3 regions of the Arthrobacter sp. AG1021 genome follow, and region 2 is predicted to be linked to each of the others. Evidence: riboswitches for the same ligand, from Rfam matches in the RefSeq annotation. Region 2 holds a riboswitch; each other region holds the start of a gene.
The links. A riboswitch is a leader RNA that binds a small molecule or an ion and turns the genes downstream of it on or off. The one in region 2 is predicted to bind S-adenosylmethionine.
Positions count from the first base shown of each region.

Region 1 (6,983 bases), 290 kb from region 2:
ACGCAGATTCAGCGAATCGAACAACGCAACGGGGACCGGGAAACCGGCATCAACGCATTCACAGAAACGCTTTTCGATTCCGCTCGTACAAAAGCCCGTCTGGCCACGGAGCAATATGTTCAGCTGGCCCGAGACTGTGAAACCCCGCCGGCACTACTCGGACTCACCGTGGCAACGAAGGAAAAGCACGGAATTGCCGGGCTCAAACTGGAACAAGGGCTGGCCGCGCATCGAGGTCGCATCGCCGATGATGACCACCCGGTTGTCGAACGCATCAACGCGGCTGGTGGAATCATTCATGCAAGAACCACAAGCCCAGAATTCAGCTGTGCCACGACGACGCACTCACCCATGTGGGGGATCACCAGAAATCCGTGGAACACCAAAACGTCTCCCGGCGGATCGTCGGGCGGATCGGGTGCCGCCCTGGCGGCCGGATTTACCACCTTGGCAACGGCCTCGGACATTGCCGGGTCCACACGTATCCCGGCCGGTTTCACCGGAACAGTTGGCTACAAGGCACCCTATGGGCGCATTCCGGGTCTGGGCGCCTTGGCCGCGGACTGGTACCGCGGAGACGGGCCGATGGGACGAACCGTTGCCGACACAGCGCTGTTGGCCGCCGTCATGTCAGGCCGCCATTTGGCAGACCACCGTTCATGGGGCCGGAACGGACTGAATCCACTGCTTGACGGCGACGTTTCGGGACTGCGTATTGGACTCTCACTCACACTTGGCGATTATCCTGTTTCAAATGAAATTCAGGACAACACGATACAAGTAGCCAAAGCGTTGGAAGCTGCGGGAGCAACGGTTGTTCCAGTGGAACTTCCATGGAATACCTCTCGGATCACCGAGACAACCTTTGCGCATTTTGGCCACATTCTTGGCCCTGCAATGCGGAAGGAAACCGAGGGATTCGAATCCGAATTGGCCCGCTATACCGAGCAATTCATTGCGGATGCCACGGCGGCTGCTACGAGACATACCCTTGTTGATTCCCTAGAAATGGACCGGCAACTGCAGGCTGAATTGGCCTCCGCGATGGAAGGGCTTGATGCCTTGCTATGTCCTACCTCTGCGGTAGCTTCCTTGGATGCCGCTGAGGATTACCTAGATGGGTTGACCATCGATGGCAAACACTTGAGACATTATTGGGAAGGCCATATGACCAGCCCCTTCAACGTCGCCAACCGAAGCCCGGTGGTGGCGGTACCGAGCGGATTATCGTCCGAAGGTGTTCCAACTGGAGTGCAGGTGGTTGGTCATCCGTTTGATGAATCCATGGCTTTCCGCGTTGCGGCTGCCGTCGAGAAACACGCACCCGGACCCACCTTCCAGATATTCGAGTGAATGTCCGCCCCTCGCCTGGATTTCTAATTTGGGCGGGGACGACTCCTTGGCACGAGTCCAGTCGCTTCTTCGGTTGGCGGCCGTTCGGGTTTTGTTCCGGTTCTCGGCTGACGGCCCGGTCCCGGAAGTACAAACGGGAGCACCCGCACCGGGAGAGGACCATGTTCACGGTGGAAGTGTAGATGCCCAGGTGGCAGCCGATGTGGGCCGGGCCCCGCAGCGGTTCACGCGCAGGGCGATTATCCGTCGGTCGGTGTGGGTTCAGGTGCGGTGCGGGCTGAAGCGCTTGTATATGCCTGCTGTGACGTGCTCGCGGTAGTGAGTGGTCCAGCGGTTAGCGGTACCGGTGGAGACTTGGAAGCGGCCGGCAGCGCGGCGCAGGGACCAGCCAGTCTCGAAGATGCTGCGGGCGAGCAGGGTGCGGCTTTGGAAGCGGGGTGGCGTTTGGATTGGACATGGAGAAGCCCTCTGGGTTGTCGTGAATGTTGTCGCAAACACCGCTTCAATCAGAGGCCTTCTCTTTGTCATTGAGCTACGCCGCTTGTTATTAACCTATGTGGGTATCACAACTAGGCGCAGGCTCCAGTTCTGGCCAAGCACTCCGAGCAAGCCGGCTAAGTACCTGTAATTTTTGCACCCACTAGGAGACTTTCACTGCTAGGTTCTGCTCATGGATGCAGAATTACGTGCCTTTATGATGTCCTTCAACAAGCTGGCAGACCTCGCTGAAGAATTCGGCCAGAAGCCCAATGAAGCGCAGCTGGCACCCGTGCTGGAAAAACATCTGAAAGTTTCGCCTAGCTCGCTTCCGCTGATCACCGAGTCATTCGGTTCCCACCGGCTCGCGGATGCCAATATCATTCTTGACCGCATTGCCGGCAACGATCCCTCCGCCAAGATCGTCGGTATCGCCGGGCAGCAAAGATACCATTCGGACTTGGCCGATCTGCTGATGCCGGAGAACCACATGGGTATTGTGGGTGAGCCTTCCTACGCTTCACTTGCTGTGGGCCCGGACCAGTAGCGTCGGTTCCTGACACTGGGAATCCACCTCTTGCATTACCACTCCAGCCCGCTGGCAGTTTTGATCCGGAAGGCCAATCCGGAGTACGGGAAGCCCGAAGCTGCATTGGAGATCCTGTCCCCCGACGAACAGGTGACCGACGCATTCCTCAAGGAATTTCGCAACGGGTTGCGCACCTCGAGCATCTTCAAGGGCCAGGTCATCTAGTTCAAGGGCAACGAGTACCAGGAATCGAACGCCGGAGTCGCCTTCCACCGGCGCGAACCCTTCCCGCGCGAACAGCTCGTGCTGCCCGACGGCCTGCGTGAACGCATTGAGGAACAAGTCCTCGGCGTCGGAACCCACCGCGATGTTCTAACTGCGCTCGATGCGCATCTCAAACGCGGTGTCCTGCTCTACGGCTCGCCGGGCACCGGGAAAACCCACACCGTCAGGTATCTGGCCTCGGCGGCTGAAGACCACACTGTTATCCTGCTCAACGGCGATTCGTTGGCCTACATCTACCAAGCCGCCGCGATGGCGCGGGCGCTGCAGCCATCGATCGTCGTGCTGGAAGATTGTGACCTGATCGCCGAAGACCGCAGCTTCAGCCACGGCCCCCAGCCGCTGCTTTTCGAAGTCCTCGACACCATGGACGGCCTGGAACCGGACGCGGACGTCACCTTCCTGCTGACCACGAACCGCGTGGATTCCCTGGAGCGCGCCTTGGTGCAGCGCCCCGGGCGCATCGATCTTGCAGTGGAGATTCCACGCCCGGATCTCGAAGGACGTATTGCCCTGCTCGAACTATATGCAGCCAAGCTGAAGCCCAGCTCCGACACCGTGCAACAGCTTGCGCACCTGGTCGATGGAACGACTGCCTCGTTCACCAGGGAATTGGTTCGCCGATCCATCCTCAACGCCGCAGTCGCGGGCCAGGCTCCGGGTGACGCCCATCTGCTCGAAGCCGCCCCGGAGCTTATGGGCGATGCGGCCACTCTCACGCGAAACTTCCTCGGGGGAACCAGCGACCCGGATCTTGACGAGGCGGAAGAATTCAGCGAAGACGCATCCTTCGGATGGTTCCCCGGGATGGCGGGAAGCTACGAAGCGCCCAGCGGATTTGAACAAGATCCGGAAGCTGAACAGGTCGGCGGCAGCAGGGGGGTTGTAGGCTGCGCCTTCCTCCTTGCCGGGGAGGAATATCCCCCTGCTGCGCCAGCGCACCGCATCGTTGCCGCCTGAAGGCGTTCCTGCCGTGGGGCGATTCAGTTGGTGATCCCTTGATGGAGCGGGTCACCGTAAATAAACTGCTGAAGCGCGGCAGATGGCCGGCCGAAGAGCAACCGTTGCGGAAACTCCGCCCATTCCTCCGGTTCCAGCTGCACAACATGCGCCGGGTAGCAGCGGTCAACCAGAACCGCCCCACCCCGCTCATCGCGTTGCAGTTCCTTGTAGAGTTGCCCTGCCCTCGGGTTAGGCGCCAAGATGCCCAGCCGTCTCATCCGATCTTCGAGGCGAAGCAGGTCCTCCGGACTCTTGCAACGCCGACGTGCGTGCGCTGCTGCTTCCCTGATTCCCGAACTGACGGCCCAATACAGTTCAGGTGTGAAGCCTGCGGCGATCCAGCGGAGGATGTAGTTCTGCAGGTGTTCCGGCGTCTCGCTGAGCTTGCCGCTGGCGAATTCCCCGCTGCGGGTTGCCTGCCGGTAAGCCGACTGCTCGACCGGACGTCCTCCGAAAAATGGGTAGTCCATGACCACGCTGTTCCACAGCCGTTCCTGCAGGGTGCCTTCTGGATGGTCAATCGAGAATTCTTGGTTTTGCATCTTTGTTCGCTCCTGCTCAGGGAGCCGGCCGGGCACCTATTGTGCCGGACTGGCCCACCGACTTACCCGGGATTTTTGTCCGGGTCGGTTCTTCCCCTGGGGCACCCCGCTCGATGAGGAGGGTTGCCGTGCGACCAGCCAGGTACTTTGCGTCGCAGCTCTTGAACTTGGAATCCAGCCTAACCCGCAGCTACCGACAGTATGGGCGCAGCGCAGGATACAGCAGATCCGGTGCCCATGCCTTCGCAGGTACGGACACCGGATCAGCCATCGATTCTGGTGGACAAGTCCACCTTTGACTGCAGTTCGCTCGGTGCTAGCGGTCGGCCTCGGTGCAGATGCAGAAGCGATTGCCCTGGGCGTCGGTGATGACGGTGAAGGACGGCGCGGCATCGGCGTCGGAGTGGGCGCCAACTTCTTCCAGCTTCGTGAGCACCGGACCGCTTTCCGAATACGGAACCCACACGTCCAGGTGCAGCCGGTTCGTATTGGGAGTGTCGGTTTTCTGGAACCAGATCGCCGGGCCGCGACCGTGGGGATCGGCGATGCTGCCGTCGTCCAACGACTTGTACCCAAGCCCGGCGGCCCATTGCTCCGCGATTTCCTGGGGCTTGTCGGTGTCGATGGCAATCTCCACTGCGCGGATCAGGTCGACGCGGGGTTTGGCCCCGAGGGCCGCGGCCCGCTCGGAGATCTTGCTGGCCAGCGCAATGTCGCGGGTGGTGACCTGGCCGCCGGCGTCATGGGAGGTGGTTGTCACGAACACGCGGTTGTAGCGCCAGTCCACGTCGGGGTGGTGGTTGTCCATCTCTGCGGCGCTTGCGATATCGCTGAAAAGCTCGATCGCGGCCGCGGAGGTCTTGGTCTCGAAGACCGCGGCAATGGCTCCGGGGATCTCCCGCCACTGCGGCATCCCCTGGAGGTATTCGTTGAGCTGGTCTTGGGCAATTACGTCCTGTGCAGGCATGCGTTTCTCCTTTCTCCGGCAACCTTTCCACCCGAGGGGGCGAAGTTCAATGGACCTGCGCAGACTGCCAGAAACAACGGACGGTTGCGGCGTACTGGATAACTGCTGTGAACATCGGTCTTCCGTGGAGAGCGGCACCGGCCGCGGCTAATCTCGGCAAATATGGGCACAAGGAGTTTTGATGACTAATATTCACAACGCCAAGGTCTCTGATTCAACGTTGGACGATGTCATTGACGAGACTGCTCACCGCACGCGACGCATCGTGAGCCGGATCAGCATCCTCATCGTCGCAGCCATCGTAGCGGCCGCGGCGCTTGGAGCGTTCGATGTGGAGTCCAGCACCGACCGGTCCGAGGATGGTGTGCAAGTCCACGTGCGCCACCCGTTGGTGGCGCGGGCAGGCAATGAGGTCGAGCTGGAAATACTTGTCAGTTCCGACGAACCGCTGCCCGATACCTATAAGGTGCGCCTTACCGAGGACTACCTGTTGTTCTTCGAGGACTTCGCGGTCTTCCCGGACCCGGAATCGCAAAGTTCCGACGCGACCGGTGCGGTGGAATTCGAGGTTGCTACCCAGCCCGGGGCCACGCGAATGCTGGTTCGCATCACCGGCCGGGCCTCTGACCAGTGGGATTTGCGCACCGACGGGAAGCTCGAGGTCGAAATCGGCGATTCCACCGTCAACGTACCGTTCACCACTTGGAGGGTTCCCTAATGGAAATTGTCATTCGCGCCGCCATCGCCTTCGTGGTCCTGTGGCTGGTGACCCGCGCCGCGGGCCGTTCAACCCTGGGCGAGCTGAGCTCGTTCGAGTTGATTCTGTTCGTCGTCCTCGGGGACCTGGTGCAGCAGGGCATCACCATGGAAGACCGGTCGCTGACCGGGAGCCTATTGGCCGCCCTCACCATGATCGTCCTGGCAGTGGTCCTGTCCTATGCCAATATGCGCTGGCCCAGGATCGGAAAACTCACCCTGGGCCGGCCCATCGTGCTCGTGCGTGACGGCGTGATCGACCGGCGGGCATTGAGCGGGGAACGCATCGGCCTCGACGAGCTGAGCATGCTGGCACGCCAGGCGGGGATCGAGGAATACAGCTCGATCAGGCTCGCCATCCTGGAGTCCAGCGGAAAGGTCTCCTTCTTCACCAAGGAAGCGGAGGCCAAGCCATGAGCGTCAATACCGAAAGCAAGCTGAAGAAGGGCATCACCGGCCCCCTGCTGTACCTGTTCATCCTCGGCGACATCCTGGGAGCCGGCGTGTACGCGCTGGTGGGTGAGGTGGCCGCGGAAGCAGGCGGAGCCATTTGGGCCCCGTTGCTCGTCGCCTTGATCCTGGCGCTGCTCACGGCCACCTCCTATGCGGAGCTGGTCACGAAATATCCCAAGGCAGGCGGTGCGGCCATTTTCGCCGAGCGGGCCTACAAGAAACCTGTGGTGTCCTTCCTTGTCGGCTTCTCCATGCTGGCGGCCGGCGTCACCAGTGCGGCGGGTTTGAGCATTGCGTTTGCCGGGGATTATCTTTCGGTGTTCTTCGATGCACCCACCATTCCTGTTGCAATAGCCTTCCTGGGTTTGGTCGCGCTGCTGAATGCCCGCGGCATCAAGGAATCGGTGCGGGCGAATGTCGGGATGACGGCAATCGAGCTGTCGGGATTGCTGCTGGTGATCGTCGTGGCGGCCATATTCCTGGGCGGCGGCAACGGGGACGCGTCACGTCTGGCCCAGTTCCCCGAAGACACCACGCCGGTTGCCGCGATCTTCGCGGGCTCGCTGTTGGCCTACTACTCTTTTGTCGGATTCGAGGTCTCCGCCAACGTCGCGGAGGAAGT
Region 1 covers NZ_RBLB01000009.1:371,104-378,086, forward strand. Annotated here, with positions in the region: gene DFO58_RS12885 (amidase) at 1-1,353, shown strand, start outside; gene DFO58_RS12890 (hypothetical protein) at 2,024-2,377, shown strand; gene DFO58_RS18540 (hypothetical protein) at 2,408-2,584, shown strand; gene DFO58_RS12895 (ATP-binding protein) at 2,663-3,601, shown strand; gene DFO58_RS12900 (hypothetical protein) at 3,625-4,185, opposite strand; SAM riboswitch class IV at 4,239-4,352, opposite strand; gene DFO58_RS12905 (4a-hydroxytetrahydrobiopterin dehydratase) at 4,502-5,152, opposite strand; gene DFO58_RS12910 (hypothetical protein) at 5,334-5,870, shown strand; gene DFO58_RS12915 (YetF domain-containing protein) at 5,870-6,325, shown strand; gene DFO58_RS12920 (APC family permease) at 6,322-6,983, shown strand, end outside.
Region 1: another riboswitch for S-adenosylmethionine. It lies ahead of DFO58_RS12900 (hypothetical protein); the one in region 2 lies ahead of DFO58_RS11575 (OsmC family protein).

Region 2 (6,983 bases):
GCGCTTGGGACCGCTGGTCGCGCCGTCCAGGTAACCGTGGTCGATTCCGAGTTCCACCGCAATGTCTTTCGCCTTGCCCAAGAAGCTGGTGAACTGGCTGAAGACCAAGATCTTGTGCCCCTCGGCGACTGCGTCCGCCATGAGCTCGCGCAACATCTCCAACTTGGCGCTGGGAGCATTTCCCTCATCAACCAGGGAAGGGTCAAGCGCCAGTTGCCGGAGCAGGGTCAATGACTGCAGGATCTTGAACCGGTTGGAATCCACGTCATCCACCAGTCCCAGCACTTCCTGGCGCACCCGCTGGAAACGGCGGTCATAGGCCTTGCGGTGCGCCGGTTCCAGCTCGACTTCCAGTACTTGCTCGGTCTTGGCGGGAAGCTCCGGAACTACCTGTTCCTTGGTACGGCGCAGCACAAACGGGCGCAACCGCTTCTTGAGCCGTTCCAGCCGTTCCGAGTCGCCGTCGGAAATCTGCTTCTGGTAGTTGTCCTTGAATGCCTTCTGGCCGCCAAGCAGACCGGGCGCAGCCAGCGAGACCAGGGCCCACAGCTCCATCAGGTTATTCTCCATCGGGGTACCGGTCACCACCAGCTTGCACGGAACCGACAGCTGGCGCGCCTGCTTGTATCCCTTGGACGTGTGGTTCTTCAGCTGCTGCGCCTCATCGAGAATCAGCACGGAGAACCCTGCGTCCTCGAATTCTTCGAATGACAACCGGAAAATGGCGTAGCTGGTGACCACCAGTTGGGCATCGCCGATTTGCTCGACAATGCTCTTCCCTGCCTTTTTGGCCGTGGAGGTGATGGACTGGACCCGCATCTGCGGGGTGAAACGATGCGCTTCGTTAACCCAGTTGCCAACCACAGAGGTCGGAGCGATCACCAGGAACTTCTGCTCCGGGTTCTGGGTGCGGGCCTGTTCGAGGCCTGCCAGCAGCTGGACGGTCTTACCCAAGCCCATGTCGTCCGCCAGCACCCCGCCCAGCGAATGCGTGCGCAGGAAGTTCAGCCAGGCGGCGCCTTGCTCCTGGTACGGTCGCAGTTGCGCCGTGAACGAGTCGGGGAGGTCGATCTTCTCCAGCTGCTCGCCGTTGGTCAGTTCAGACATGGTCTGGAGCCACTGGTTTTCCTGGGCTTCGATGATGCCCAAGTCCACCAATTCCTGCCACCAGTCGATGCTCAAGCGGTGGATTCGGATGCTGTTGCCGGACACGGTGCCCAGTTCCCCGGCTTCCTGGACCAGCTGGCGCAGCTGGTGGAATTCCGGTCCGTCAATCGGAATCACCGTCATGTCCTCAAGGACCAAGTATTCGTCCCCCATGGTTAATGCGGAAAGCAATTCGGCGAACGGCACCTTCATCCCGTTGATGGACACCTCGACGGCCAGGTCGAACCAGTCTCCGGTGCTCTCCCCCGCTTCGATGCTCACCTTGGCCGGTTCGGAATTCAGTGAATAGCTCGGCAATTGCTCGTGGCCGGTGATGAGGATATCCGGGTGTTCCTCAAGCAACGGAAGCAGGTACATGACGAATTCAATGGCTTGGCTCTTGGAGAGTTCTTGTTCTGGGAAGACACCGTTCTTGGTCGTCTGGCCCAGTGGTTGGTCCCCGCCGAGCTTGTCGTTCACCGAGCTGATGATCTCGCGTTCAACCGACTTCTGGCGTGGCGATTTGGGCGGATATTTCCATGCAAAGCTCATGGTCAAACCAGTTCCAGTTTCAGCCAGCTGAAGCTGGAGCACCGGGCGTGCCGGCTGGGGAACCCTGTAGCTGGCATCTTCGCTGCGCACCGGTGCCACCTGCCGAAGGGAGTTCAGGTACCCAGTTTCGAAGTCCTCGATGTCTTTGGTCGGAACCATCATTGCGCCGGCGCTGATGAGATCCCTCAGCTCCGGCCCTACCGCGTCTTCCAGCGGTGCCAGTGAAAGATTTTTCGCCTTGTCCAGCGGTTTGTCGGCAAAGGCAATCATGGACGGCGGGTTGCCCAATGCCAAGACGTTATCCGTTTCGCCGTTCGGACCGCGGAAAATGCCTTCAATGGTCAGGCCGCTGTCGTTTCGCCGCAAGTCGAGAAAGGCCGAACCCGAAAGATCCGCCAAAGACACCTCGCTGCGGTTGCTGGCGTTGCCGTTGACAATGTGAATTCCGGTTTCATGGATCAGGTCGAAGGCTTCGCGCAGGTCTTTGCCGGGCAAGTTGTTCAGGATGATCCAGTCGGTGGCATCCCAGACATGGCCATACTGGTCATGCTGGGATCGTTCGTTGAGCATGACCAATTCGTTGGCGGCGCGGCGCTGCTCCTTGGCGAACCTGCCGTCAAATGGCAGCTTACGCCAAGATACTCCGGTCTGGACCCAGGGGCTGCGGGTTCCCCTGCGGGCCGGACGCGCGTTGAGGTTCAAGGTCGGCCGGCCAAATCGAGTGGCGGGGATGACTTTGAGGATCAGTCCCAGTGGTTCCTCTTCAAGGTCGTTTTCGTGCTCAGCACCGGTAGGCAGCTGCGGAAGCAGCCGCTTCAGGGTCCGTTCCCACTGCGGGGCCTGCGGGGCTTTCCAGGTGTCTTCTGCCCTGACTACATCCGAAACTGCGAAGCCGCCGCTGCCGATCTGGGTTGCTTCCACGAGCAACGCTGCGACATCCGCGCAGGAATATTCTTCCGGATGCGCATCGCAACGGCTGCTGAAGCTGATGCTCGTGCCCTCGATGGAAAGCTGTACCACGACGAAGGCCCGGAGAACCCAGCCGGAAACGATCGAACGACCGGGCATCTGCCGACGGTCTGAAATGGTCACCTGCCCGGAATTGGCCATCAGCCACCCTTGGCTGTACTCGCCTTCGGTGACCAGGGTTTGAGCGGCGACGGGGGTCAGCTGGTATTCCATGCTCACAACTTCTCGGGTAGGAGGCCGCGCCGTAACTGCGCGGAGTTCGTGATCAATTCTATCGACGCAATGGACAGTTCTTCCTGTGACGAAACATGAAGAAAGCTATTTACCAACCACGAAGAAACCCGGTAGAAAAGTAACTACTGAATCACGAGTTCCAATCACACAAGCCCTGGCTGGTTGGACGGCAACCCTATTCGCGTCATTGTGCGGGGTGCTCCAGGTGATGATTCGACGGATCTGAAAGACAGGTTCGTAAGCGATGGCGCCCCTTGCGCCAGAAAGGGGATTATTTCCTCATGTCTACCGCAGCTTCCACCCTTTCCGTTGCCGAAGATCGTTCAGCCCGCCTGCAGCAGGCTGGCGCCGGCTGGGGAGAACGCATCTCCACTGCTCCGGACAGCGCCAAACTGACCTTCACTGTTCAGGGCGAGGGCTTCGGCTCGGTGGCCAGCAACATCGTTTCGGGCAAGCACACCTTCACCGTCGACGAGCCAGCTGCCCTGGGCGGCGACGATCTGGCCGCGAGCCCGGTCGAGTACGCGCTGGGCGCATTGATCTCCTGCCAGGTCGTTGTCTACCGACTCTATGCAGAGCAGCTGAACATCCAGGTCGACGACGTGAAGATCGTGGCCAACGGAAACCTGGACGTGCGCGGCCTGTTCGGTATCGACAAGTCGATCCGCCCCGGCTTCACCTCGGTGGATCTCGATGTGCAGATCACCGGCCCGGAAACCGCTGAGCGCTACGACGAATTGCGCCAGGCAGTCGACGCCCACTGCCCGGTTCTGGATCTGTTCGCCAATCCGGTGCCGGTGAGCACAAAGATCTCGCTGGTTTCCAACAACTAGCTGATCAGCATGGCGTTGCCCGCTTCACGGGCGACGCCATGCTTTACACAGAGCCTTGTTTCCACGGCGTGGCACTCATAGGCTGACTGCGAAGGCTAAGGACCGGAAGAAGCTGCCATGTCTGCGCCGAAAATTGTCCAGTGGGACCCAAGGATCCCGAGGCGTCTCGGCAGTGTTGCGACCGGAGAGCAGAACCGCACGGCCATGAAGCAAAACGCCATCGAGATCGGCGGCTACATCCCGCTGAGGGACTGGCGCTGTGCTGGGGAAACGCGTCAACGGATCTGACCACCTGTCTGATGAATGAGTGGGTCTACGACCGCAAGATGACCGATGAAGGAACTGGTCAGCCTGCTGAGCAATTGGACAGTAAGCGAACTAACCACAATTACGACCAGACTCGGCATCCCTGCGAGCCTGCTTCACGCCTGGTCGATGCCGTTACCGACGGATACTGTGCTCCCCTGCACCGCTAGTTTCCGACCGGCTGGTCGCTATAAAGGATGTAGAGATTTCTAGGGTACGTATTCCTGCCGGCAAACGTGTGAGCACCATGGGAGCGTCGGCCAACCGCGACGAAAGCGCTTTCGGAGATCCCGACGACATCCTCCTCGACCGGCATCCCAGCCTGAACTCGCTTTACGGGGCAGGGATCCACAACTGCCCCGGTGCGCCCCTGGCACGGCTGGAACTGCGGGTATTGATCGAAGAACTGATCTTGCGCGTCCACCGGCTGGTGTCCATCGAGAACGATCCGCCGGTCCGCGCCCACTTCCCCGGCAGTGGATTCAGCAAGCTTCCGCTGATCATCTGGTAGTTGGTCGCCAATTTGTCGGAAGAACCGGATAGATTCTAGTCAACAATTAGCTCATCGCACCGGGGAGTCCTGACCTAATGACCGACTACCGCTCTTTCGACCGCACACAACTGATTTCCCGCTACGGCCAGTTGACGTCACCCGAGCAGGCTTGGGCCTGCATGGATATGACTCGTCAGAAACTAATCGACATGATTCACCAGCATGAGCCATTCGAGGAACAGCCTAGGCCCCATTTCCCACCAAACGCGCTGCTGAACCGCCAGCGCAACGAAATCGGTGCCGAGATGCCCTTCACGCTGGGATCCGAAAAGAAGTTGTACTTCTGCTGGGAGCCTGACGCGATCGGTGCCGCAGCCTACCTCGATGTGTCCAGGATGGATCAACGCGTCTGGAATATCGGGGAAGAAATTTCGGCAGGCACCATGGTACTTACCGTCCTTGCCACGACGCCGCCGTTGGTTATGGCATTGGAAACTGTGAATTCATTAGAAGGGCGAACCTACGATGTCCGCCGTGAGGCAACATTCGCCCAGCCGATTTCGTTGCTGGACCTCGAACAGCTGTGCGATTCCGGGCTGCCTCGATCTTCGCAGGCGCTCAATCCCCAGCTCGCGGAGCGCGTTCTCAACGCGTTGACCGGGCTCGTTGAAAATCCGCGCCCGTTGTACCTCGATGCGGGAGCCTGCGGGGTCGATAGCGAGTCGGAAGCTACAGCCACGGTGCATGCCTTGGCCCTCGCGCAGCGACATGATTCAGAAACCGACTACTGCGACGGCTGCCAGACTAATATCAAGGGCAGGAGTACGGTTCACTTCTTCCGCGATCGTCATGTCGATCTGCATTGGGACATCCAGGACCATGTTGATGACGCAGCGTTGCTATGCGCCGATTGCCACCGGCTGATGCACGCACCCACGCTCAAGCATCTCCAGAGAATGCTCGTTGCCTGCCCGGGCTGCGGAGCCCGGAATCCGAAGGAATATTTCTGGGGTATGCCGGCCTTCCCGCCCGATGAAGAGGAATACGTCGTTGGCGGCTGCGCCATTCCGAACCCTCCGGTGCCGAGGTATTCCTGCCGCAACTGCGAACTGAGCTTCGGTGAGCATCCCCATTGGGTGTCGGAACCATTGGCCGACTGATTCCTAGTCTTGCCCAGTGACATGCAGACGCAAAAAGCCGAGGCCTTCAATCCATTCTTGGATCGAAGGCCTCGGCTTTGGTCTTGCTATCGGGTTTGCGAGTAGAACCAGTTGATGTGTTCTTCGAGCAGCTGGGCCGCGCGCTCGCGCTGGTCCGTGGCGAACGCGTGGTGGATCGCCTTGTGCTGGCGGCGCAGCGTGCGCACGATCGGCTGCCAGGACTCGTCATCCGGGATCGACGCGGCCACGTAGTCGCTGATCGAGTTGCGCAGCGACTCCATCATGGACTCGACCACCGCATTGCCTGCCGTGGAAGCCAGCAGCACGTGGAACTCCGCATCGATGCGGTGGAACTCGTCGCGCGAAAGCTGCGGGTCGTCCATGCGCATGATCAGCACGGCGGTGCGGTCCAGGACCTGCTGCGCGTACACGGTGTCCCGCGGGTGCATCTGCGCGGCCCAGGTTTCCAGCAGGATGCGTGATTCCACGATCTCGCGCACATTGATCCCCTTGGCCGCCACGTGCAGTCGCAGCGCCTGGGAGATTCCGGCTGAGGGCTCGGAAATGATCACCGCGCCGGAGTTCGGGCCCGAACCGGTAGAGGTCCGCACGATCCCCATCACGTCGAGGATGCGGATCGCGTCGCGCACCGAAGCGCGGGAGATACCGTGCTGCTCGGCCAGCGCCCGCTCACCGGGGAGTTGGTCGCCCAATGTGAGGACTCCTGACCGCAGGTCGTTCTCAATTGCGGTGAGAACTACCTGGTAGGCACGTGGAGCTGGATTTACTGACATCAAGACCCAATTTTAGCCCGGATTCGGGCTACGGCAGCATCCAGGAGAGGACCGGGGTGGACTGCAGGTAAACCAGCACGCACAGCACCAGCAGCATGCCCACGGACCAGCCGGCGACCTTCTTCAGGATGACCGACTCTTGGCCTTCCATCTTCACCGCGGTGGCGGCGATGGCCAGGTTCTGCGGGGAGATCAGCTTGCCGACCACGCCGCCGGAGGTGTTGGCGGCGACCAGCAGGGTCGGGTCGATGCCGGCGTTCATGCCGGCGGTCTGCTGCAGCTTGGCGAACAGCGCGTTGGCCGAGGTGTCCGAACCGGTCACCGCGGTGCCGATCCAGCCCAGGATTGGCGACAGGAAGGCGAAGAACGCTCCGGTGCCGGCAAGCCAGGTGCCCACGGTGATGGTCTGGCCGGACAGGTTCATCACGTAGGCCAGGCCCAGCACCGACAGGATGGTCAGCGCGGCGTAGCGCATGTTGTAGACGGTGTGCCAGAC
Region 2 covers NZ_RBLB01000009.1:82,485-89,467, forward strand. Annotated here, with positions in the region: gene DFO58_RS11570 (DEAD/DEAH box helicase) at 1-2,880, opposite strand, end outside; SAM riboswitch class IV at 3,030-3,151, shown strand; gene DFO58_RS11575 (OsmC family protein) at 3,183-3,734, shown strand; gene DFO58_RS11580 (cytochrome P450) at 4,231-4,551, shown strand; gene DFO58_RS11585 (hypothetical protein) at 4,629-5,693, shown strand; gene DFO58_RS11590 (GntR family transcriptional regulator) at 5,780-6,487, opposite strand; gene DFO58_RS11595 (L-lactate permease) at 6,516-6,983, opposite strand, start outside.

Region 3 (6,983 bases), 410 kb from region 2:
CTGGGCGATGAGGCAGTCGGTCTGGGCCAGGCGGTCGCGGGCGGTGCCCAGCGGGATGCCCAGCCAGTTGTGCAGCAGCCCGGCGGTGTTCTTGTAGGGGGTGCGGCCCATGGTGGTGCGCCCGGCAGCGCGGGCGAGGTCCTCGGCGGAGGGGTGCTCGCCGGCGTCGGCGATGGCCTGAAAGGAGTCGGCGTCCAGCTGGTGGGCGCCGGTGCGGCGCAGCAGGTCGGCGGCGAAGAGCTGGGCGCGGGCGAACTCCTGGCCCAGCTGTTCGACAAGCAGCGCGAAGTAGGCGGCGTGGCCGGCGGGGAGGTCCGCGTCGGCCACGTCCGCCCAGGCCGCTGCGATGAGGCTGCGGGCCTCGGCCAGTTTCCCGACCGCTTCGGTGCTTGTGGAGGTCTGCATGTCCCCAGCGTGCGGCGGGCGCCGGGAGGGCCGGCCGCCGCAGCTGCGGATTGTGGATTACTTCGAGGCGCCGATCGCCCAGACGCGCGGCAGCTGCGTGCCGTTGACCGCGAGGTCGCCGATCAGCCGCGCCTTGAACACCCACGGATTGTGGTTGCCGGCGGTGCGGGCGTTGCGCCAGTGGCGGTCGAGGTTCTTGGACACGCTGGTGGCGGAGGCGGCCAGCGCGTCGAAGGCGTGGGTGAGCGCGGTGAGCACCAGCGGGGTCAGCACCACCTGCCCCTGGGCGGAGGCGAGCTCGGCCGCGTCGTTGGCGGCCTCGTCCTCCTGGATCGAGCCGCCGGAGTGCAGCGCGAGCGCCGACTCGTAGGCGCCCTGCAGCGCGTTCGAGACGCGCTCGACGGTGGCCGCGGCGGCGAAGGCGGCGGCGGAGACCTCGCCGATGACCTGTAGCAGCTGCGGATCCTGCCCGGCGATGTTGGCCGCGGCGTGGCTGAAGGTGCGCTTGCGGGCCGCCAGCTGCGCGGCGAACTCGCGTTCGGCGGCCTTGGCGGAGCCGGCGAGCACCGCCAGCAGCACCTGCTGGTAGAACGCGGTCTGGTACTTGAAGCGGGTGTCGAACTCGATCAGCTCCTCCACCGCCGCGCCGGTGAAGGTGGAGGTGCCGGTGCCGGTGGTGCGCTGGCCGAAGCCGTCCCAGTCCTCGGCCAGCTCCACGCCCGGCTGGTGCCGGGAGACCGCGGCGATGACGCGGGTTCCGGTGTCGGTGCGCTGCGCGTAGGTGTCAAGCCAGTCGGCGAAGATCGATCCGGTGGAGTAGTACTTGGCGCCGGTGATCGTGAAGCCGCCGGAACCGTCCGGGCTGACCTTGGTGGCCACCTCGCCCACTGTCACCGCTCCGACCTCGGTCCAGGAGTTGCCGACCAGCTGGCCGGCGGCGAAGCGGGCCAGCCAGGTATCGCGCGCCGGACCCGGGGCGGCGACCAGCCGGTCCTCCACGAACGCGAAGTGCGCGCGCAGCGCCTGGGCGATGTTGGAGTCGGCGGCGGCCAGGTCGGTGAGCAGTTCGAACAGCTCGGGCAGGGTGGCGCCGGCGCCGCCGTGGGAGACGGGCACGCGGATCGCGCCGAAACCGGCGGCGGCGAGGTCGGCGACCTCGCGGTAGGGCAGTTCGCCGGTGCGGTCGCGGTCGGCGGCGCCGTCGGCGATGGCCTGGAAGTGCGGGGCGAAGCGTTCACGCAGCCAGGCCAGGCGAGATGTGGACAGGACAGTCATCTGGTGTTCCAATCGGTGTTGCAGGCAGGGTGGCGTAGGCGTCCAGTGTCTAGGTGTACAGCGAGAGCGGCTGCGATTCGCCGCGCAGGAAGTAGGCGCCGACCTCGATCTTCTTGTAGTCCACCGGGTCGTGCAGCGAGTGCGTGCGCACGTTGCGCCAGAACAGGTCAAGCCCGACGTCGCTCTTGGTGGAGGAGGATCCGGTGACCTCGAAGATGCGGTTGGCGACCTCCACGCCGGCCTCGCTGGCCACGACCTTCAGCTCCGCGATCGCCACCGCCAACTCGGCGCGCTGCGGCTGGCTGACTGCCCCGCCCAGCACCTGATCGAAGCGGCGGCCCAGCTTCTCCGCCAGCGCGGCCACCGCGGCAGTGCGGGCCTTCAGCTCCCCCACGGTGCGCTGGAAGACGACGTCCTGCGAATAGGTTTCGGCCTGCGAGAGGAACCAGGCGTTGGTGCGCCCCAGCAGGATCTGCCGGCCCCGCGCCAGCGCGCCCTCCGCGATGCCCAGGTAGAAGTTCGCGAAGGCCAGCTGGATGCCCGGGGTGAGCAGGGTGGCCACCGGCTCGTCGGTGACCGGGCCCAGCACGTCGGACGGCTCGATGCGCACGTTGCGGTACACCAGCGAGTTCGAGGCGCTCAGCCGCTGGCCCAGATAGTCCCAGTCGTCGACGATGCGCAGTCCTTCGGCCTCGCGCGGGACCACGAAGGCCAGCAGCTCGCCGCTGCCTTCGACCTCCGCGTTGACGACGATGACCTCGCCCACCCCGGAGCCGGTGGAGAAGCGCTTGGCCCCGTTCAGCCGGTAGCCATCGCCCTCGCGGGTCAGCACCAGGTTCGGGTCCACCGGGTTGACCGAGTCGCCCCACAGCCAGCTTCCCGCCACGGTGCGCCGCCACCAGTCGGCCTGCGCCTCGGCCGGGGCGTAGAAGGCGATGCCCGACTGGTTGATGTAGTGGTAGGCCAGCAGCTGGGAGATCGACCCGTCGGCGGCGGCCAGGATGCGGATGACCTCGAAGGCAGTCTCGAAGTGCCCGCCGGCGCCGCCGAACTCGGCCGGGACCAGCAATTCCAGCAACCCTGCCTCGCGCAGCAGCTGCACCTCGGCGAAGGGCTGCTTGTTGGCGCGGTCGCGGGCCAGCGCGTCGGCGGCCAGGGTGCCGGCAACCTGGCGGGCGACGGCGCGCCAGCGCTCCAGTTCGGCCTGGCTGGCGGTGCCGGTGTACGGGACGCGGGGCAATGCGGTGACGGTCATGATCGGGCTCCTTGGAATTGGACTTCCGAGGGATACCGGGACGCGGCCCGGGCTCCATCGAACCTGGCGTTAGCACTCCCTGCGGATTACAGGCTTGCTGCGGCGTCGCGGAGCCAGGTCTCTCAGCCGCTCTGGATGGTGTGCACCGATTCAAGCACGCCGCCGAAGCCGGAGGGAACCGCCCCGTCACGCGGCGGAACGCACCGCAAAACTGCGTCATATTGGGAGTTTGGAACCCGCGCCGGGCCCAGATCGCGACGGCGCGCGGCAGCATCCAGCCGTCGCACGACGTCATATTGGCGCACGCAGTGCCCGGGCCCGGCGGGCCCTGCGGCTAGCGGGAGAGGAAGCCGAGCAGCAGGTCGTTGACCTCCTTGGCGTGGGTCCACAGCAGCCCGTGCGGGGCGCCATCCACCTCGTGGTACTCGGCGGCGGGCAGCGCCTCGGCGAAGCGCCGGCCGGTGACGTCCACGGGCAGGATCCGGTCGGCGGTGCCGTGCACGATCAGCGCGGGCACGTCGATCTTCGGGATGTCGGCGCGGAAGTCGGTGGTCCAGGTGTACTGGGCCGCGACCGAGGCGTAGGGCGAGGCGGCATAGGCCAGGGCCTTGTTCGCGGCCAGCGCCTCTTCGCTCAGCCGGTTGCCCAGGAAGGTCTCGGTGTTGAAGAAGTTCTCGAAGAAGCTGCTGAAGAACGCGTAGCGGTCGGTTTTGGCGGCCTCGGCCATCGGGTCCAGCGCATCCTGCGGCACACCCTCGGGGTTGTCATCGGTCTGCAGGATGAACGGTTCCAGCGAGCCGAGGAAGGCGGCCTTCGCGACGCGGGCCGAGCCGTAGGTGGAAAGGTAGCGGGCTACCTCGCCGGTGCCCATGGAGAAGCCCACCAGCACTGCGTCCTTCACGTCAAGCGTTTCCAGCAGCGTGTGCAGGTCGGCGGCGAAGGTGTCGTAGTCGTAGCCGACGGCCGCCTTGGAGCTCTTGCCGAAGCCGCGGCGGTCGTAGGTGATGACGCGGTAGCCGGCGCCGAGCAGCGTCGCGGTCTGCAGCTCCCAGGAGGATCCGTCCAGCGGGTAGCCGTGGATCAGCACCACCGGCTGCCCGGAGCCGTGGTCCTCGTAGTACAGCTCGATATCGGTGGTGTTCTCTTCTCCGACTTTCACGGTTGCCATGCTGGCCCTTTCTCCGACGAAGGTCGCGGCGGTTGCCGCGCTGCCTCCCACGCTAGGCATCGGTCCTCGACGGTGGCAAGGGTTTTGCGCAAAGCGACAGCGAGCGCTTCAGCGCAGGTAGGTCCGTGCGACGCTGAACGCGGTGCGCTCCAGCAGCTTCAGCGCGTCGGCGGACAGCTCGGCCAAACTCGCCGGGCCCGGAGCGATCGAGTAGGCCGCGAGGATTCCGGCGTCGGCCAAAACCTGGTCTTCCAGGCTGACCGATCCGGCGATCACGATAACGTCTCCCCCGGCGGCCTGCAGTACCCCGGATACCACCTTGCCCTGCAGGGACTGCGAGTCCAGCCGGCCCTCGCCGGTGATGACCAGATCCGCGCCGCCCATGATGCGGTGGGCGTCCAGCACCCGGGCGACCAGCTCCCACCCGGGGACCAGGTCGACCGCGAAGTAGCTGCCCAGGCTGAAGGCCAGGCCTCCGGCGGCGCCCATGCCTTCTCGGTCGCGCAGCACCCGGCCGGTGGCGGTTTCCAGCACATCGGCCAGCCGGCCCAGCCCGGCGTCGAGGGTTGCGACATCCTTCAGGGAAGCACCCTTTTGCGGCCCGAAGATCGCTGCGGCGCCGTTCTCGCCCAATAGCGGGTTGGTGACATCGCAAGCGATCTGCCACACTACCCCGGCGGCGCGCGGATCCAGCCCGCTGACATCGATGCTGTGTAGCTCGTTCAACGGGCCGCCTCCCGATTGCAGCTGGTTGCCGTCGGCGTCGAGGAACTTGGCGCCCAGAGCGGAAAGCAAACCGGTGCCGCCGTCGGTGGTCGCGGAGCCGCCCAGGCAGAGGATGATTTGCTCGGCCCCGAGGTCCAGCGCCTTGGATACCAGCGCGCCGAGCCCGTAGGTGGTGGCCGACAGCGGCTGGCGCGGCGCATCGGCGACCTGCGGCAGGCCGGCTGCTTCGGCTGCTTCGACCACCGCGATCTTCCCGTCGGCAGACAGCCCCAGCCGTGATTGCACCGGTCTGCCTAAGGCATCAGCGGTTTGCACCGGAACCGGTTCGGTGCCCCACGCGTCGATCAGCGCTTCCAGGGTTCCCTCGCCTCCGTCGGCGAAGGGCACCGCGGTCACGGAGATTTCACGGCCCAGGCTGCCGGCACCTGCGAGGAATCCGGTCCTGATGGCTTCGGCGACCTCGCTGGCGCGAGCGCTGCCTTTGAAGGAATCCGGCACCACGGCGATTTGCAACCCAGTGGCCGGCGAAGAGTTCGGTGTTGAGGTCATGCATTAACCCTATGGAGATTCCTCCACAAGTCCTATAGGCCGAAGCCCATACTTCAGCTGCTTCGAATACTGGAATATGTGCATTTCGCCCAGCCGGACCCGGGCGTAGATGGAGTTGAGCAAGGCCATCAGCTCGCCGGGAACCCGCGGGTCGCTGCCGGTGACCTGCTTGATCCGGTCCATTCGTTGGATCAGCGTATTGCGGTGGACCGTGAGCCTTGCGATGGCTTCGGACTGCGTCGAACTGGCGGCCAGCGCCAGCAGCGTGAACGCATGCTCCGCACTGATCTGGGCCGTGCGCCGGGCCAGCGAACGGCAGTACGCTTCCGGTGCTCTGGCCGCCGACAGCGCCATGTCCTCGTTCCAGAGCTCGCGAAGTCCGGCAGCCGGAACCAGCGCGGGCACCGCGCCCAGGGTCCGCAGGTTCTCGGCGTCGACCAGAAGGTCGCTGGGCTGTGTCCGAGGGGGCCCGAGGATCGCGCGGGCAGAAGCAGGATCCTCGATTGGACCGGAGGACAGCACCCATCGGGCATTGTTAATCGTCAATGCTGCTTCGTACTGCTCAGGCCCGTCCTCGTCGAGCAGCAGGCTCAGCGACCATGGCGCGCTCAAGCCCAGCTGCTCGAGCTGCTCAGCCAAGGCTTCGTCGCTCGCGGATCCCGACACAAGTCCGGAGAGCATGTCACTAATCTGGGTGGCGCGCACCGTGCTTCGGACATGCTCCTCGTGCTGGGTAAGCAGCAGCTGCACGGTCAGCGAAATCAGCTGGGCCAGCGACGCAACCTCCTGCGGTGCCCCTGTCACCCCCACGACACCCTGCACGATGCCGTCCGCATAAAGTGGCACGTTGACGCCCGGCAGCTGCCCGGACACCGGGTCGGCCTGGGCGGTGACAATTGTGCGGTTCTCCGACAGGGCCCTGAGCGCGTCCGGATGCGGGTTCCCCAACCGTTTAGGGTCGGACGAAGCGATGATGATCCCGCGCTCGTCCATGATGTTCAGCGGGTAGTCGACGCGCGGGGCGATGGTTTGGACAACACGCAGCGCCACCGTGTGGGTGAGTTTTCCTGTTGCCTTCTGCGCCATGCTTGGTAGTCTACCCACCATCTGACCACGCGTCTTTTGACAACGTGGAGGCTGAGCCAAGCTTCTGCACAGAGTCGGGCAGTAATGTCGTACACACCTCCTTGAGGTGCGAGTGATGATCGTAAACTCCCGCCGGCTTCAGCCGGCGGGAGTTTTCACTTTCCTGCGTCCCATGGCTGATGCAGACTCTTTGCCTGCGCCGGGCTCGGGCAAAGCCGAGGCATAGCCTTGCTCCCTAAAATGGAAGTTACCTTCCTCAAAGGTGCGAGTGATGATGTAAGTCTGGCTCCGTTGCGCACGGCAACGGAGCCAGTATTTTTAAGAAACCTTCGAGCGCCGCATCACCGATGCGCCGGCATTCTCCAGATGGTGTCCAGGCCCGGCATAGGAACCGGAAGTGCAGTGAAGGTAACTCAAAAGGTGCGAGTGATGATCGAGAACCCTCCAACGAAATGATTTCGGTGGGGGTTTTGAGTTTAACGTCCGGCCAGCTGCGTGGACACCGCAGAAATGCTTAGC
Region 3 covers NZ_RBLB01000009.1:496,582-503,564, forward strand. Annotated here, with positions in the region: gene DFO58_RS13455 (HNH endonuclease signature motif containing protein) at 1-405, opposite strand, end outside; gene DFO58_RS13460 (acyl-CoA dehydrogenase family protein) at 463-1,680, opposite strand; gene DFO58_RS13465 (acyl-CoA dehydrogenase family protein) at 1,730-2,935, opposite strand; SAM riboswitch class I at 2,987-3,077, opposite strand; gene DFO58_RS13470 (alpha/beta hydrolase) at 3,270-4,103, opposite strand; gene DFO58_RS13475 (glycerate kinase) at 4,212-5,378, opposite strand; gene DFO58_RS13480 (sugar diacid recognition domain-containing protein) at 5,388-6,464, opposite strand.
Region 3: another riboswitch for S-adenosylmethionine. It lies ahead of DFO58_RS13465 (acyl-CoA dehydrogenase family protein); the one in region 2 lies ahead of DFO58_RS11575 (OsmC family protein).